DNA from 3 places in the Thioalkalivibrio sp. HL-Eb18 genome. Region 1 is predicted to be linked to each of the others. Evidence: predicted binding sites of a transcription regulator. Region 1 holds the regulator's gene; each other region holds the start of a gene.

Region 1 (5,421 bases):
CCTGTTCGCGGAGTACATCGACGGATGAAGTGGGTGGCCGGACTGGCGGCGCTGATCCTGGTGCCGATGGCGGCGCTGATCCTGGTGCCGATGGCGGCGCTGGTGGCCGGCGCTGGCGCCAGCGAGCATGAACCCGAGGGCGAGGTGACGCTGGAGATCGAGGGCTTCACACTGCACGCGACCGGCGAGGACGGCGAGCTGAGCCACCGCTTGCGCGGGACGCGGTTGCGCGAGTTTGGTCGCGACGGGCCGCAACTGATTGACAATCCCGATCTGGATATCTTTGACGCTGGCGGCATCGAATGGCACTGGACCGCGCCAGAGGCGCTGCACCGGCCTATGGACGAGATCCTGGACCTGATCGGCCCCACGCGGGGGGTGCAGCCCGAGCGTGACGAGCGCGTGCGCACGGTCATCGAGTCCTCCGATGTGACGGTGGCGACCGATACCATGATTGCCACCTCCGATTCGCTCTCGACGCTTGATCAACCCGGTCTTTTTCAGCGGGGTACGGGTCTGCGCGTGGACTCGCGAGGGGATACCATAGAGCTGTTCCATGACGTGTACACGCTCTACAGCGAGTCGGGCGAGGAGGAAGCCGCTAATGACTGAACGTGGTGGGTCGTCGCTCGCCCGGGCCGGGTGGCCCGTGCTGATGAGCAGTGTCTTGCTGTTGCTGGCCGTGCCGGTTATCGCCCAGCAACAGTCCCTGCCGGTGGAGATTACCGCGGATCACGCGGAGATGGACGAGCGCCGGGGCCTGGGTACCTATACCGGCGATGTGGTGGTGATCCGCGGGGACATGACGCTGGAGGCGGACAAGGTCTATGTGCGCAGTCGTGACCGGCGCCCCTACGAGATGGAGGCCCACGGCGAGCCCGCGCGGCTGGAATCCCCGGACCCGGAAACAGGCGAGATGCGCATCGCCACCGCGCTGCGCATCGATTACCTGCTGAACGAGGACCGGGTGATCCTGACCGACCAGGCGCATGTGGTCACGGCCGCCGAGGAGGCGCGCGGCAAGCGCATCGTCTACGACCTGGAGACGGACGTGATCGAGGCCGAGCGTGGCGAGACCGATGACGAGCGTGTACGCATCACGATTCAGCCCCGCGAAGACGACGAATGACCGAGCTCGACACCAGCGCGCCCGCAGTGGCCGGTGGCGACCCCCCGCCGATGGCCGGCTATCTGACCGGACGCGAGCTGACCAAGCGCTATGGCAAGCGTACGGTGCTGGATCGTGTCGACGTTGATCTGGCACCAGGGGAGGTCGTGGGCCTGCTGGGCCCGAACGGCGCAGGCAAGACCACCTGTTTCTACAGCCTGGTCGGCCTGATCCGGCCCAATCGCGGCCGTATCACGCTGGGTGACCGGGACATCACCCGGGCCCCGATCCATTCACGGGCCCGGGCCGGGCTGGGCTACCTGCCGCAGGAGGCCTCGATCTTCCGGCGGCTGAGCGTGTGGGACAATCTGCAGGCGGTGCTGGAGCTGCGGCCGGAGCTTGATCGCCACGAACGTCGCCGCATCGGCGATGCCCTGATCGAGGAATTTCAGCTGGAGACGGTGCGCCACAGCCCGGGGATTGCCCTGTCCGGGGGCGAGCGCCGCCGTGCCGAGATCGCGCGGGCACTGGCCGGTGACCCGCGCTTTATCTGCCTGGACGAGCCGTTCGCCGGCGTGGACCCGATTTCCGTGGGCGATATCCAGGCGGTGATTGGGCATCTGGCCCAGCGCGGGATCGGCGTGCTGATTTCCGACCACAACGTGCGCGAGACCCTCGGAATCTGCGACAGAGCCTATATTCTTAGTGAGGGCCGCATCCTGAGCGTGGGGACCCCGCAGGAACTGCTGGATGATCCCCAGGTGCGCCGGGTGTATCTCGGCGAAAACTTTCGGCTGTGAGTACTTCCTTTGGGCATGTCTCGACGAGTCCTTTTAAGATGATCTTAATGGTCACGATGGACCTCAAACCGCGATGCTGAAGCCCGGGCTCAATCTGCAGCTGGGGCAGACGCTAACGATGACCCCGCAGCTGCAGCAGGCGATCCGCCTGCTGCAGCTTTCCACGCTGGAGTTGCAGGCGGAGATCCAGCAGGCGCTGGAAAGCAACCCCATGCTCGAGCAGGTGGAGGACGAGGGCGAGGAGGCCCCGCCCGAGCGCCCGGAGGAAGGGGGTGAACGGGTCGACGGGGATCGCATGCAGTCCGACACGGCCGGCGATGACGTGATCCCCGAGGAGTTGAGTACCGACAGCCGCTGGGACGACATCTACGAGCCCGCCCCGAGCCCGCGCGGCCTGGATGATCGCGATCCGCTCGAGAATACCTCCGACGGCGAGGACGAGGGGCTGCAGGATCACCTGCTCTGGCAGCTGCATCTGAGCCACCTGACTCCACGCGACCAGCGCATCGGCGCGGCGCTGATCGACGCGATCAGCCCGGACGGCTATCTGGACGGCGACCTCGAGGCGCTGGCAGAGATGATCAGCCAGGGCGAGGACGAACCAGTGGGGGTCGACGAGGTCGAGGCGGTGCTGCACTGGATTCAGCAGTGCGACCCGCTGGGCGTCGGTGCGCGGGACCTGCGCGAGTGCCTGGAGATCCAGCTGCGCCATCTGGCGCCGGATGCCCCGGCACGCGATGCGGCCCGAGCCATCCTGGAAAACGGCATGGAGAGCCTGGCCAAGCGGGACTACCGGGCCCTGCAGCGCCAGTCCGGGGTACGCGACCCGGACGAGCTGGCGCGGGCGCTGGACTTGATCCGCACCCTGAACCCGCGGCCCGGTGCCCAGATCAGCGAGTCCACTTCGGAATACGTCGTGCCGGATGTCTATGTCCGCCATGACCGCGATGGCTGGCGTGTGGACCTGAATCCGGAGATTGCCCCGCGCATTCGCATCAACGATCTCTATGCGGGCATGGTGCGGCAGGTCTCCGATGCCCGCGACAGCGCGTTTATGCGCGATCAGCTGCAGGAGGCGCGCTGGTTCCTGAAGAGCCTGCACAGCCGCAACGACACCCTGCTGCGGGTGGCCCAAGCCATCGTCGAACGCCAGCAGGGGTTTCTGGAGCATGGTGAGGTCGCGATGCAGCCGTTGATCCTGCGCGATATCGCCGAGGCCCTGGAGATGCACGAGTCGACCATCTCGCGGGTGACCACACAGAAATACATGCACACCCCGCGTGGGGTATTCGAGTTCAAGTACTTCTTTTCCAGTCATGTCGGGACGGCCGACGGCGGCGAATGCTCGGCGACCGCGATCCGTGCCATGATTCGGGAATTGATTGGTGGCGAGACCCCGAACAAGCCACTGAGTGATGCAAAACTGGCCCAGATCCTGTCGGATCGGGGCATTAATGTGGCCCGACGCACCGTGGCCAAGTACCGCGAGGCCATGCACATACCGTCTTCCAGCGAACGCCGGCAGATGGCGAGCATGCCCAGCGGAACCAAGCAGAAAGGAGCCTGACCATGCAGATCAACCTGACCGGCCATCACGTCGATATCACCGACGCCCTGCGCGACTACGTGAACGAAAAGTTCGCCAAGCTGGAGCGCCACTTCGACAAAGTGATCGACGTGCATGTGGTGCTGACCCACGAGAAAAACCAGAACCTGAACAACAAGGCGGAGGCCAATCTCCAGGTCAGCGGCAATCACATCCACGCCGAAGCCAGTCACGAGGATATGTATGCGGCGATCGATGGGCTGATCGACAAGGTGGATCGCCAGCTGATCAAGCACAAGGAAAAGGTCAAGGACCATCACCGCGCCGAGGGCGCCCAGCGCAACCGCGAACAGGCCCTGTAACGCAATGACCATTGCCGAGCTGATCACCCGCGACCGTATCCGGCTGGAGCCCGAGTGTTCCAGCCAGAAACGGGCGCTCGAGACCCTGGCCGAGTTGCTGGCCGTCGGCGGCGAGGAGTCCGCCGGCCCGGCCAGCGGGGCCATCTTCGAGGCCCTGTCTGCCCGCGAGAAGCTTGGCTCCACTGGTCTGGGGCATGGCGTGGCCATCCCGCATGGGCGCCTGGCCGAGCTTGATGCCCCCCGTGTCGCGGTCCTGCGGCTGGACCAAGGGGTCGACTTCGACGCCATGGATCACGAGCCGGTGGATATCCTGATCGCGCTGCTGGTCCCCGAGGCGGCCACCAGTGCGCACCTGGATCTCCTGGCGCAACTGGCCCGTGGTCTCTCGCAGCCCGACAATATTGCGGCGCTCCGCCGCGCCGGCGATGCCGACGGCCTGGAGCGTGAACTGACCCGGGCCTTCGGCGACGCTTGAGCATGGCTCTCCCGGCAGCGCTTCCCCGATTACGACACCCCGCGCCAGCGATGCCGGAGACTCGTGCATGAACGAGGCACTGGGAGAGGGCGGCATCGCGCGCGACATCACCGTCGAATCCCTGATCCAGGCGATGGGCAACCGCCTCGACCTGCGCTACGTCCACGGCGAGCAGGTCGCCCCCGACCGCAACCTGGTGGGCGGTGATGGCGACGACCTGCCGTTGGCCGGGCACCTCAACCTGATTCGGCCGAACCGCATCCAGGTCATCGGTGATTTCGAGGCGCGCTATATCGCGCGGCTGAGCGACGAACAGCGCGAGCAGTTGATCCTGGAGATGGCCCGCACCGGCACGACCGCGGTGATCTTCGCCGAGGACACCTGTCCGTTCTCGGAGATGCCGGACGTCCCCGAGGAGCAGCTGCCGCTGATCCTGTGCTCCTCGACCAGCAGCCACGAGATTATCTCCCTGCTGCGCTACTTCCTGCAGCAGCGGCTGGCCCACTTCGAAGTCCGCCATGGCGTGTTCATGGAGATCCTCGGGATCGGCGTGCTGATTAGCGGGGCGTCCAGCGTCGGCAAGAGCGAGGTGGCGCTGGAGCTGATCTCGCGCGGGCACCGGCTGATTGCCGACGATGCGCCGGAGTTCGCCCGTATCGCCCCGGATATCGTGCGTGGGCACTGCCCGGCCCTGCTGCAGGACCTGCTCGAGGTCCGGGGGCTGGGCGTGCTGAACGTCCGCGCGATGTACGGGGACTCCGCGATCAAGGGCGGCAAATACCTGCGGCTGATCATCGACTTGCGTGATCACAACGAGCCCTCGCCGGTGCCGGACGACCGCCTGAACGGCCGCCGCGGGGAGATCGACATCCTCGGGCTGCGCATCCCGCTGATCAGCCTGCCGGTCGCGCCGGGGCGCAACATCGCCGTGATGATCGAGGCGGCGGTACGCAACCACATGCTGCACATGCAGGGCTACGTTGCCGGGGACGACCTGCGCGCGCGCCAGCGCCGGCAGATGAGCGGTGAGCCCGAGGAGCCGCCCTACCATCGTGCGATCCCCGCCACCACGGTCCCCAACCCGGACCCGGAGGGCTGAATGCGACTGTTGCTGGTCAGTGGTCTGTCGG
Region 2 (5,421 bases), on a different contig from region 1:
GCCGCGATGGGCAATGATGTCCGGCATGATCGGGCCGGCGAAGGTGTAGAACAAAAAGATCGCGGCGATGATCGTCAGCGCCGGACCCAGTACGCGCCGGGTGGCCTCCAGCAGCAGGATCAGGCCGATCCCGGCGACGATCAGATCGACGTCCGAGGGCGCCCCGGGGCGATCGGCCAGTTCGGCATGAAACAGGTACAGGTACAGCGCGCTGAAGGCCGCGATCGCCGCGAACATCCAGTCGGTCAGCGGTATGTGGTGGATCGGGTCATGGCCGCGCAGCAGCGGCAATGCGATCACCAGCAGGGTCAGTCCGATGATTACGTAGACCTCGGCCAGGCGCTCCAGACCCAGCAACTGCCAGATCCCGAACGCCATCAGGATCAGCCCGCCCAGGGCGTAGGTCACGCCAATGGCGCGCGACCAGGACACGTGGCGCGTGCCCGGGCGGATCGCCGGAAACAGCAGGTAGGCCAGGAATACCGCAAAGGCCAGGTGGATCGAGCGCGCCTCGGTATCCGAGACGACAAAGAAATCCAGCCAGTCGCCCAGGGGTGAGGCGATCCAGATCTGGAACAGCGACCAGGCCACTGCAGTCAGCCAGATCAGGCTGCGTGTGCCGCGCCCCGGGTGACGCGCACCGGACTCCAGTTCCTGAGCAGTCTCGGCCGCGTTGTCGGCCGGTTCCGTGGCCTCCCCGGTAGTCCCCCTGGTCTCGCTCATTCGATCAGCCCCGCTTCACGGAAATAGCGTTGAGCCCCCGGATGCAGGGGGGCCGATAGTCCTTCGTCCACCATCGTCTCGCGCTCCAGCGGGCCAAAGGCCGGATGCAGGCCGCGAAAGGTCTCGAAGTTCTCGAACACCGCGCGGGTGATCTCGTAGACCGCGCGCTCCGAGGTGCGGGTCGAGGTCACCAGCGTGGCACCGACACCGTAGGTGTGAATGTCGTCGCCCTGGCCCGGGTAGGTGCCGGCGGGGATCACGGCGCGCAGGTAATAGGGGGTGTCCTCGACCAGCTGGTCGACGGTCGCGCCTTCGATCGACACCAGCCGCGCATCGCAGGTCGCGATGGGCTCCTGGATCGCGGCCGAGGGGTGGCCGACCGAGAATACAAAGGCGTCGATGCGGTTGTCGCACAGCGCCTGGGCCTGTTCGCGCGAGGGCAGTTCGCTCACCCGGCGAAAGGTGTCCTGGTCCCAGCCCAGCGCCTCCATCAGTTCTTCCATCAGGATGCGCTGGCCCGAGCCCGGGTTGCCGATGTTGACGCGTTTGCCGGGCAGGTCATCCAGCCCCTCGATGTCTGCGTCAGGTCGCACTACCAGGGTGAGGGGTTCGGCATGCAGGCTGAACGCCGCGCGCAGATGGGGGGCGGGGCCGAACGCCTCGAAACGCCCGGAGCCCCGATAGGCGTGGTACTGCAGGTCCGACTGCGCGACGCCAAAGTCCATGTCGCCCGACCGGATCATGTTGAGATTGAACACGGACCCGCCGGTGCTCTCCGCCGTGCAGCGCATCCCGTGCTCGTCGCGGCGGGTGTTGAACAGACGACACAGGTGCTGGCCCGCCGGGTAATACACGCCGGTGACCCCGCCGGTGCCGATATTGATGAAGCGCGATTCGGCCTGTGTGGTGGTGGCCAGCAGCAGGCTGACCAGGGTGAGCACTGGCAGCAGCCGTTGCAGCCATCGCCGGTCGGTCCTCGTCACACTGGATCGATTCATACGCCCTCCGGGGTATTGCCGGGAACGAATCGCGGCAGTGCCGAGGATTCTAGGGAGACGTCGATCAAATAGCACGTTCGCATTCAGGTCGATTGTGCCTGCGGGCGGGGACGATGGGGGCAGCCCCGCCTTTGGATATCCGCGGTCCTGTGCAGGACCCTCTTCAAGCAGGATCAAGGACACGCCCGACAGGCGTGCCCTTTATGGCGCGCGGCGACGGGCCGCGGTGTGTTCGGCTAGGCCGGAAAACGGGACCCCTGAAGCCGGTTTCGGCGAAGTATCAGCCCAAGCAGGCCGAGCCCCAGGCCCATCAGCAGCATCGTCTTCGGTTCGGGGACGGTGCCGACCGCGCTCGAACGGTAATAGACGCTGATATGCGAGATGTTGCGTGTAGCCGCACCCGGATAGTTGAAGGGCGGTTGGGTAAAGGGTGAGCTGTATTCCCCGTTCATTCCGGTCATCAGGAACCCGACGAGGTTGGTGCCGTTGCCATGGCTGAACACGAACAGCAGGTCTTCATAGTCCCATTCGGAATCGAGGCTCCATTGCCCGTTGTGGCGATTGCCATCAAAGCTGGCGAGGGTCGAGCTGTTCGACCCGGGGGAGGTCCAGCGGCCGTCGAACAGCCAGTCGCTGATCCCGAAGAACCCGGTATCGCCCGCGGTATTTACCAGCCAGCTGGAGGGGTCCCCGGTGGTGGAGTCGGTGGCCGCACCATCCAAAGGCGACAAAATTTGGCAGCCGATATTGTTGCTGACCTTGTCGCCGACGTTGCCGGACAGGGCACTGCAATCGAGAAGTGCGGCCTGGGTGGCCCCGGAAAGCGACAGGGTCAACAGGAGCAACGTCCCGGCCAGGAACGAGGGCAAAGGCTTGCATGACATCGGGCTTATCTCCATGGGACGAAAGTCCCTCCATGGTGTCTCATGAATGCGGCGGGGACGGGGATCGTCCGAAAGTGCCATCACTCACAAGGCGGGAATGCAGCACGCTTCGTGCCATGTTCGACGAGATGGGGGATTCGGCTGCTGAAACAACCGCTTGCGGGAATTGCTTTGAGGAGGCGGTCGCGGGGTATAGCCAAGATGTAAAAAAACCGGACATGTCCGGTCGAGGCCAGCGATTCATTGTGGATCGGGGAGCCTGAACGCAATGATGGCGCCACCTGGGCGCCATCATGCCGAAGCCGAGCAGGAGGTGATCAGGCTGCCATCGTGTCCCTGCGCGCTTTGCGGCGGACGACGATACCCAGCAAGCCCAGACCCAGACCCAATAGCAGCAGAGTGTGGGGTTCGGGGACACGGCCGCCGGGGCGGTAGTAGATGCTGACGTGGGAGATGTCGCGGTCGTTTCCTGCCCCCGGCAGCGGGAACGGCGGTCGGCTGAAGGGCGTGGAATAGGAGCCGCTGTAACCGGTCATCAGATAGCCAACCAGGTTCGTGTTGCCGCCGTCCTTGAACAGGAACAGGAGGTCTCCGTAGACGAAGCTCGGATCGAGTGTCCAGGTGCCGCTCAGAGAGTGGCCATTCAGGGTGACCAGGTTGAGTGTCGGGTCCGCCGGATCAAATTCCAGCGGATCGCCGTTGCTGTCGGGCGGGTCTTCCCAGCGACCATCGAACTGCCAGTCGCTGATACCAAAAAAACCCGTGCCACCGGCGGTGTTGACGATCCAGTTGGCTGAGTCGCCGCCCACAGGGTCGTTCGCATTGCCATCGAGCGGCTGGAGTACCTGGCAGCCGATGTTGCTGGTAACGCGATCCTCGAGGCCCCCGTCCAGGCTTTCGCAGCTAATAAACGAAGCCTGTGCGGCGCCGGAAAGGCCCAGGCCCAGCAACAGGGCGGCACTCGCGAAATAGGGTGTAATGCGTATGGGTTTCATTCGATGCACCTTCCCTGGGAATAGCCCCCTGGGTAGCTTGCGCGGATCCGGCCCATCCGGTCCTTGTGCATGCAGGGGTATGCAGAAAAGGTGCCATGCGGGCTCGGTACAAAGAATCCACACGCAAAAACATATGGATAGGCGAATGTCCATGCGCTCGAGCATGGCGCGAAGGGTATGGGTGTAAAAAAGTGTGACGCTGGTTGGGCATCCATTTGGATGACAGGCCTAGTGCGCACGTGGTTAGAGGGCGGTGGCCGTATGCCGGCTTCCACGCCGGTTCGAGATCGGGTGTAAAGAAACAGGACACTAATGGTGAGTACGGGGCGCATCGGTTGGCCTCGCTACCGCACCGGTCTCGTGAAAGAACGGAAACTCGTCTAGGCGATTGAAAAAAAGGAAATAATGTCGGTATTGCGTGGCGTGCCGAATCGCGGGTGGCGGGGCCTTGCCGGCGTGGTCGCCTGAAAAAAAGCCCCGCATCCCCTATCATTACGCGTCTTTGTTTCCCCCTTCCCAGGCCTGCGCCGGTGAATCGGCGCGCCGGGAAACCGAATCCACGAAAGTAATGAAACGGGAGATCCGAATGTTTTCGATCGACATGAGCATCCACGGCTACGACGACGAACTCTGGGGCGCCATCAGCAAGGAGGCGCAGCGCCAGGAAGAGCACATCGAGCTGATCGCGTCGGAGAACTACACCAGCCCGCGCGTGATGGAGGCCCAGGGCTCCGTGCTGACCAACAAGTACGCCGAGGGCTATCCGGGCAAGCGCTACTACGGTGGCTGCGAGTACGTGGACATCGTCGAGCAGCTCGCCATCGACCGACTCAAGCAGCTCTATGGCGCCGACTACGCCAACGTGCAGCCGCATTCCGGCTCGCAGGCCAACGCGGCCGTGTACATGGCCCTGCTGCAGCCGCATGACACCGTGCTCGGCATGAGCCTGGACGCCGGCGGGCACCTGACCCACGGCGCCAAGCCGAACTTCTCCGGCAAGATCTACAACGCGGTGCAGTACGGCATCACCGACGAGGGCCTGATCGACTACGACGAGGTCCAGCGCCTGGCCACCGAGCACCAGCCGAAGATGATCGTCGCCGGCTTCTCCGCCTACTCGCGCGTGGTCGACTGGAAGCGCTTCCGCGAGATCGCCGATTCCGTGGGCGCCTACCTGATGGTGGACATGGCCCATGTCTCCGGGCTGATCGCCGCCGGCGAATACCCGAATCCGATCGACCATGCCCACGTGGTCACCTCCACCACGCACAAGTCCCTGCGCGGGCCGCGTGGCGGTTTTATCCTTTCCAAGGGTCAGCCGGAGCTGAACAAGAAGTTCCAGTCGCTGATCTTCCCCGGCACCCAGGGGGGTCCGTTGATGCACGTGATCGCCGGCAAGGCGGTGGCGTTCAAGGAGGCCCTGGAGCCGGAATTCAAGACCTACCAGAAGCAGGTGATCGCCAACGCCCGCGCGATGGCCGAGGTCCTGGTCGAGCGCGGCTATGACATCGTCTCCGGCGGCACCGACAACCACCTGTTCCTGCTGAGCCTGGTCTCCAAGGGTATGACCGGCAAGGCCGCGGACGCCGCGCTCGGCCGCGCCAATATCACGGTCAACAAGAACGCGGTGCCGAACGACCCGCAGTCGCCGTTCGTGACCTCCGGTATCCGCATCGGCACCGCCGCGCTCACGACCCGCGGCTTCACCGAGGCCGAGTCGCGCGAGCTGGCGGGCTGGATCGCCGACGTGCTGGATGACCACGAGAACGAGCAGGTGATCGACGCGACCCGCGCCAAGGTCGTCGAGATCTGCCGTCGGTT
Region 3 (5,421 bases), on a different contig from region 1:
CAGCGGCCCCGGAGGCGGCGTTCATTGCCTGCGCCGCGCCGGTCAGAGTGACGGAGTCATCCTGACGTGCGGGCGCGGGTGCATTGCCCTGGGCGCCTGCGTCGGGCCGGGAGGTCTCGTCGCGGCCCTTTACGCTCGAGCTGTTGCCGTCCGGGCGCAGGCCGGGGGAGTTCGGGCCTTTGATATCCATCATGCGGTTTCCTGTTTTTGCAATTCTACTGCAGGGGTTAGCGGCAGCGCCGGCTGAAACTGTAGCCCCTTGAGCCGTGACTTTTCGATTCGTTTCACAGTTTGTGGATGGTGACGAGACACACCGCCATTCTACAGGGCTACGCGTACATGTCCGGACTCGAGTACCTCGCCTTCCACGACGCGGCCGGACGAGGTGTTCTTCACGCGGATACGATCGCCCAGTATGCCGTTCTCCAGTGCCTCGCCCTGCATGCGGATCACCACTGAGCCGTTCTCGGCGAGGATGGTGACGCGCTGACCGCGGCTGACCACCTCGCGCTGGGTGACGTGCTGCTGGCCCAGGATCTGACCAGGTCGGATGTTGCGCCGGGTCTGCAGTCCCACCAGTTCGCTCTTGGTCTCGAAATAGCTCCCGGCATGGCGCGAGGTCTGAATACGCTTGGTGCGCACATCGCCGGGGAGGATCGTGTGCTGGCGCCGCAGGTTGCGGCTGGCGACGAGGACCTCGGCGTAACGCTCGACCGTGACTGGCACATAGATTGACCAGCTGACGGGGGCCTCGCACTGAACCTGTACCGCCGTATTGCCATCGCGCCGTCCGCCAGGCGGGAAACGGGTCTCCAGCGCCTCGCTGCATCGGGCCAGGCGCAGGCGGTTGTCCAGGCGGCCGATCTGAACTTCCACCGCTTCGTCGCCCGGTTCGACGTTCAGCTCCTCCTGGATGAAGCGCTCCGCCGCCAGGCGGATGTTCTCGACTGCCTCGATCTCGGCCTGTGCCGTTATGGAGACCAGAGCCAGAGCAACGCCCATGGCGGCCGGAAGCCACCAGGAGCGAATAGAAGGTTTGAGTGCTGGCTGGTTCATGGGCTGGATGCGCGTCGGCTCGTCAGGACTCGAGAGGTTTGAACAGACGTGCAAGCAGAAAGCATGCCAGGCAATAAGGGTCGTACCCTCAAGAGTGACTACGGCCGGCCGTTACCGGGTCTAGAACGCGTGCAATCGGCATGCGACGGCGGTTTGTAGCATGACAGCGTCGGTCCACGGGGTGCACACTGGGGACGGCGAGTCGAGGTGGCTGGCCGCTGGGCGAGGGGGAGAGCAGGACAATGAGTCAATTCATTGACGATGTGAATCAGCGTACCCAACTGGTGGGGCAGAACCGTATGGAGCTGCTCCTGTTTCATCTGGGGAGCTCGCAGACTTTCGGTATCAACGTATTCAAGGTGCGCGAGGTGATCCCGTCGCCGCCGCTGCGGCAGATCCCCGGATCGCTGAGCGTCGTGCGGGGCGTGGCCACGCTGCGCGGCGGGACTGTCCCCATCATCGATCTCGCGCGCGCCATGGGGTTGCGCACGGCCGTGGGCGAGACGGACAACCACAAGGTCGTGGTGACCGAGTTCAATCGGTCGGTGCAGGGGTTCTGGGTGTCCGCGGTCGACCGGATCGTTAACGTCAACTGGGAAGACGTGAAATCACCGCCTCGGGGGACTGGGCGCGAGTCGTTTCTGGTGGCGGTTACGGAGATCGACAACAAGCTGGTCGAGATCATTGACGTCGAACGGGTGCTGTCCATCGTCAATCCATTGCCGTCCAGTGTCTCCGACGAGGTACGTGCGGAGGCCGAGGAAGAGCGTGCACGGCATGGACAGCGCAAGATCGTGATCGTCGATGACTCCGTGGTCGCCCGCAAGCAGATCGAGGGTGCGATAAAGGGCCTGGGCTGGGAGTATGTGGTCTTCAAGGACGGTCGCGAGGCCCTGGATTTCCTGGAGGAGCAGGCCGAGGCTGGAACCGTGGACGAGGTGGTGGAGCTGGTGATCTCGGATATCGAGATGCCGCGCATGGATGGGTACACCCTTACCGCTCGAATTCGTGCAAACGATCGCCTGAAAGGCCTTCGGGTTCTGCTGCACTCGTCACTGAGCGGGGAGTTCAATACGGATATGGTCAAGCGTGCCGGGGCCGACGCCTTCCTGTCCAAGTTCAACCCCGACGAGCTGGCCGAGGCTGTACTTGATCAGACCCGCAAGGACTGATGCCGGTGCCCGCGCCGTTTGCGTTTATCGACCGATTCGGCCCTGGCGGCATGGAAGCGGTAACGGATTGCCGGCCGTGTGAAGATCGGCGGCCATGGCGCGCCGCATCCACCGCCCGTTGGGATGCTGTCGGCGTCCGCGCGGTTGCACGTATACTGCCCCTGTCCGGGATGGGGGTTCGCGTGCCCCTTGGCCGGGTTTTCCGACATGCTGTCAAGGATTCGTCATCAACGTGCCTGTCCGCCCGCACCGTCGACTTTCAAGGATGACTTCGTGATCGACTCGCGCGACTACGAGGAGTTCTCGCGTTTCCTGTCCGAATGCTGTGGCCTGGTACTGGGCGACAGCCGTCAGTATCTCGTGTCGAGTCGTCTGTCGCGGCTGCTGGACGAGTTCGGCTACAAGAGCGTCCCGGAGTTGCTGCATGCGATGCGTCAGGCGCCCAATCCGCGCCTGCGCACACGGGTGATCGACGCGATGACCACGAATGAAACCTCCTGGTTTCGCGATGGCTTCCCGTTCGAGATCCTGCGCCATGTCCTGCTACCGGAGCGTGCGGAGAAGGGCGCGGGGATCAAGGTCTGGTCGGCCGGCTGCTCCAGCGGGCAGGAGGCCTACAGTATCTCCATGGTGGTGTCCGAATGGGAAGAGTCGCGCCCAAAACGCGTCGTGCCGGTGTCGATTCTGGGTACGGACCTCTCGGAGAAGATCCTGGACGATGCCCGGCGCGCGGTGTACGACGGGCTGAGTATCGTGCGCGGCCTGAGCGAGGCGCGGCGTGCCCGCTTCTTCGAGACTGTGGCGGAGGGCCATCGCGTGCGTACGGAGATCCAGCGCCGCTGCCGCTTTCAGAAGCTCAACCTGATCGACAGCTACGCGGCACTGGGCAAGTTCGACATCGTGTTCTGTCGTAACGTACTGATCTATTTCTCCGCAGAGACCAAGCGACAGGTTCTTGACGGAATCGCCCGCCAGATGAACCCCGGTGGTTATCTGTTTCTTGGCGCTTCCGAGACCGCAGGCCCTTACACCCAGGCCTTCGAAACCGTTCGCACCGAGTACGGCTCGGTCCTTCGTCTGAAGGGCTGACGCGCCTTGTAGCGCTTCCCCATACGGTCGTTCCCGGCGACCTCGGCACCCCTATCCAGACATTCGTCAGCCCATAGTGGCACACCAATTGCTTTGTCCCTGTCATGCGGGGCGAAGCGGTTTCGTCCCGAAGAACCTGAAGTTCGCAATTGGCGGACGGGGTACGACGGATGAGTCTCTCTCTCGACAAGGCGATGGGCATTCTCCCGGAGGCGGTCAACGTCCGCGCGAAGCGGATGGAACTGCTGGCCTCGAATATCGCGAATGCCGACACGCCCAATTACAAGGCGCGCGACATCGACTTTCGCTCGGCATTGCAGGCGGCGGCCGGTGAGGGCGGCAATCTGCCCATGGCGCGCACCCAGCAGGGCCATATTGGTCCTGGAGGATCGGGCGGCACGAACGGGTCGCTGGAGACGCTTTACCGCGTGCCGTCACAGCCGTCGCTGGATGGCAACACGGTGGACCCGCAGCTGGAGCGAGCGGCCTTTGCGGAGAACTCCCTGCAGTACCAGAGCAGCCTCGAGTTCCTGAACCGCCGGGTTTCCGGCATCCGTGACGCCCTGCGGGGCGAGCGCTAATGCGAGCGCCAACGCTGGGACCAGGAGAGTGATGTCGTGAGTGATCTGTTCAAGCTGTTTAACACCTCGGCCTCTGCGCTGACCGCGCAGTCGGTGCGGCTGAATACGGTCGCGTCGAATCTGGCGAATGCCAACACCGTCGCGACCAACCCGGACGAGGCCTACCGGGCGAAGCAGGTGCTGTTTCAGACCGTGATGAACCAGGCCGACCCGAACGGCGCATCCAACGGCGTTCGGGTGGCGGGTATTGACGAATCGCAGGCGCCGCCGCAGCCGCACTATGAACCGAATCACCCGCAGGCCAACGAAGACGGCTACATCTTCCGTCCCGCGATCAGCGTGGTGGAGGAGATGGCCAACATGATGTCGGCCTCGCGCAACTACGAAGCGAACGTCGAGGTGATGGAAACCTCGCGCCAGCTGCTGCAGCGCACGTTGCAGATCGGCCAGGGCTAAACCGGAGCGCCGCATGACACAGATTTCACCGGACATGCTGGATCGACTGGGCCTGTCACGTCCCAGGCAGGACGACAAGGAAACGGATCGCCTGGGTCAGGACGACTTCCTGAAGCTGATGGTGACGCAGCTGCAGAACCAGGACCCGTTCGAACCGATGGAAAATGGCGAGTTCATTGGACAAATGGCCCAGTTCTCGACCGTGACCGGCATCGAGGAGCTGTCCAAGTCCTTCCAGCAACTGGCGCAATCCATGGGTCAGAGCCAGACCTTGCAGGCGGCCTCCCTGGTCGGGAAGGACGTACTGGTACCGACAGATTTCAGCGAACTGGGGCCGGAGGGCATGGTGCGTGGTGCCGTGGACCTTGATCAGTCCACCGGTCAGTTGCAGGTCGAGGTGTACAGCCCCACGGGTGAACGCATCCGCAGCATGAATCTGGGTTCGGCCAGTGAAGGGCTGCAGGAATTCACCTGGGACGGTCTGCGCGATGACGGGACGCCTGCGGCCCCGGGCGTATATGAATTTCGGGCGTCGGCCCAGAGCGGTTCCAGTAGTGAATCAGTGGATGTCTTTCTCGACGCCCGCGTCGAGAGCGTTTCGGTAGGTGACGATTCCAGCCTGGGCCTGATGGTCCGGGGTCTGGGCGAGATCAATTTCTCGGATGTCCGGCGCATCAGCAGCTGACGGACACAAACGGAGGTAGACCAGTATGCCCTTCAACATCGGATTGAGCGGACTGAACTCGGCACAGGCCGATCTGCAGACCACCGGCAACAACGTCTCGAATGCCGGCACCACGGGCTTCAAGCGCTCGCGCGCGGAATTTGGTGATGTCTTTGCCCAGAGCTTTGGTGGCGTTAGCCAGACCGCGACCGGTGGCGGCTCGCGGCTGATGGCCGTCACTCAGCAGTTCTCGCAGGGGCGCACGGAGTTTACCGAGAACGGGCTTGACCTTGCGATCGATGGCGAGGGCTTTTTCGTGCTGAACGATGGTGGCAACCGCCTCTACACCCGTGCCGGCGAGTTTCAGGTGAACCGCGACGGGTTCCTGGTGAACAACCAGGGC

The links. Region 1 encodes sigma-54, which starts transcription at its own class of promoters, with help from an activator protein. Its sites were predicted from a motif close to TGGCANGNTNCNTGCTT; they were not measured.
Region 2: a site for sigma-54 is predicted at 2,706-2,722, ahead of F813_RS0104010 (PEP-CTERM sorting domain-containing protein). Genes of this name have one in related genera too.
Region 3: a site for sigma-54 is predicted at 3,395-3,411, ahead of flgB (flagellar basal body rod protein FlgB). Genes of this name have one in related genera too.

Annotation. Positions count from the first base shown of each region.
Region 1 is NZ_KB822966.1:52,887-58,307, forward strand. Features, by position in the region: gene kdsC (3-deoxy-manno-octulosonate-8-phosphatase KdsC) at 1-28, shown strand, start outside; gene lptC (LPS export ABC transporter periplasmic protein LptC) at 25-612, shown strand; gene lptA (lipopolysaccharide transport periplasmic protein LptA) at 605-1,129, shown strand; gene lptB (LPS export ABC transporter ATP-binding protein) at 1,180-1,908, shown strand; gene F813_RS0106815 (RNA polymerase factor sigma-54) at 1,982-3,475, shown strand; gene hpf (ribosome hibernation-promoting factor, HPF/YfiA family) at 3,478-3,816, shown strand; gene F813_RS0106825 (PTS sugar transporter subunit IIA) at 3,821-4,291, shown strand; gene hprK (HPr(Ser) kinase/phosphatase) at 4,359-5,390, shown strand; gene rapZ (RNase adapter RapZ) at 5,391-5,421, shown strand, end outside.
Region 2 is NZ_KB822963.1:9,000-14,420, reverse strand. Features, by position in the region: gene F813_RS0104020 (TRAP transporter permease) at 1-723, opposite strand, end outside; gene F813_RS0104015 (TAXI family TRAP transporter solute-binding subunit) at 720-1,721, opposite strand; gene F813_RS0104010 (PEP-CTERM sorting domain-containing protein) at 1,958-2,590, opposite strand; gene F813_RS0104005 (PEP-CTERM sorting domain-containing protein) at 2,923-3,600, opposite strand; gene glyA (serine hydroxymethyltransferase) at 4,187-5,421, shown strand, end outside.
Region 3 is NZ_KB822961.1:135,522-140,942, forward strand. Features, by position in the region: gene flgM (flagellar biosynthesis anti-sigma factor FlgM) at 1-190, opposite strand, end outside; gene flgA (flagellar basal body P-ring formation chaperone FlgA) at 322-1,056, opposite strand; gene F813_RS0102105 (chemotaxis protein) at 1,299-2,228, shown strand; gene F813_RS0102110 (protein-glutamate O-methyltransferase CheR) at 2,502-3,317, shown strand; gene flgB (flagellar basal body rod protein FlgB) at 3,488-3,898, shown strand; gene flgC (flagellar basal body rod protein FlgC) at 3,935-4,354, shown strand; gene F813_RS0102125 (flagellar hook assembly protein FlgD) at 4,368-5,039, shown strand; gene flgE (flagellar hook protein FlgE) at 5,065-5,421, shown strand, end outside.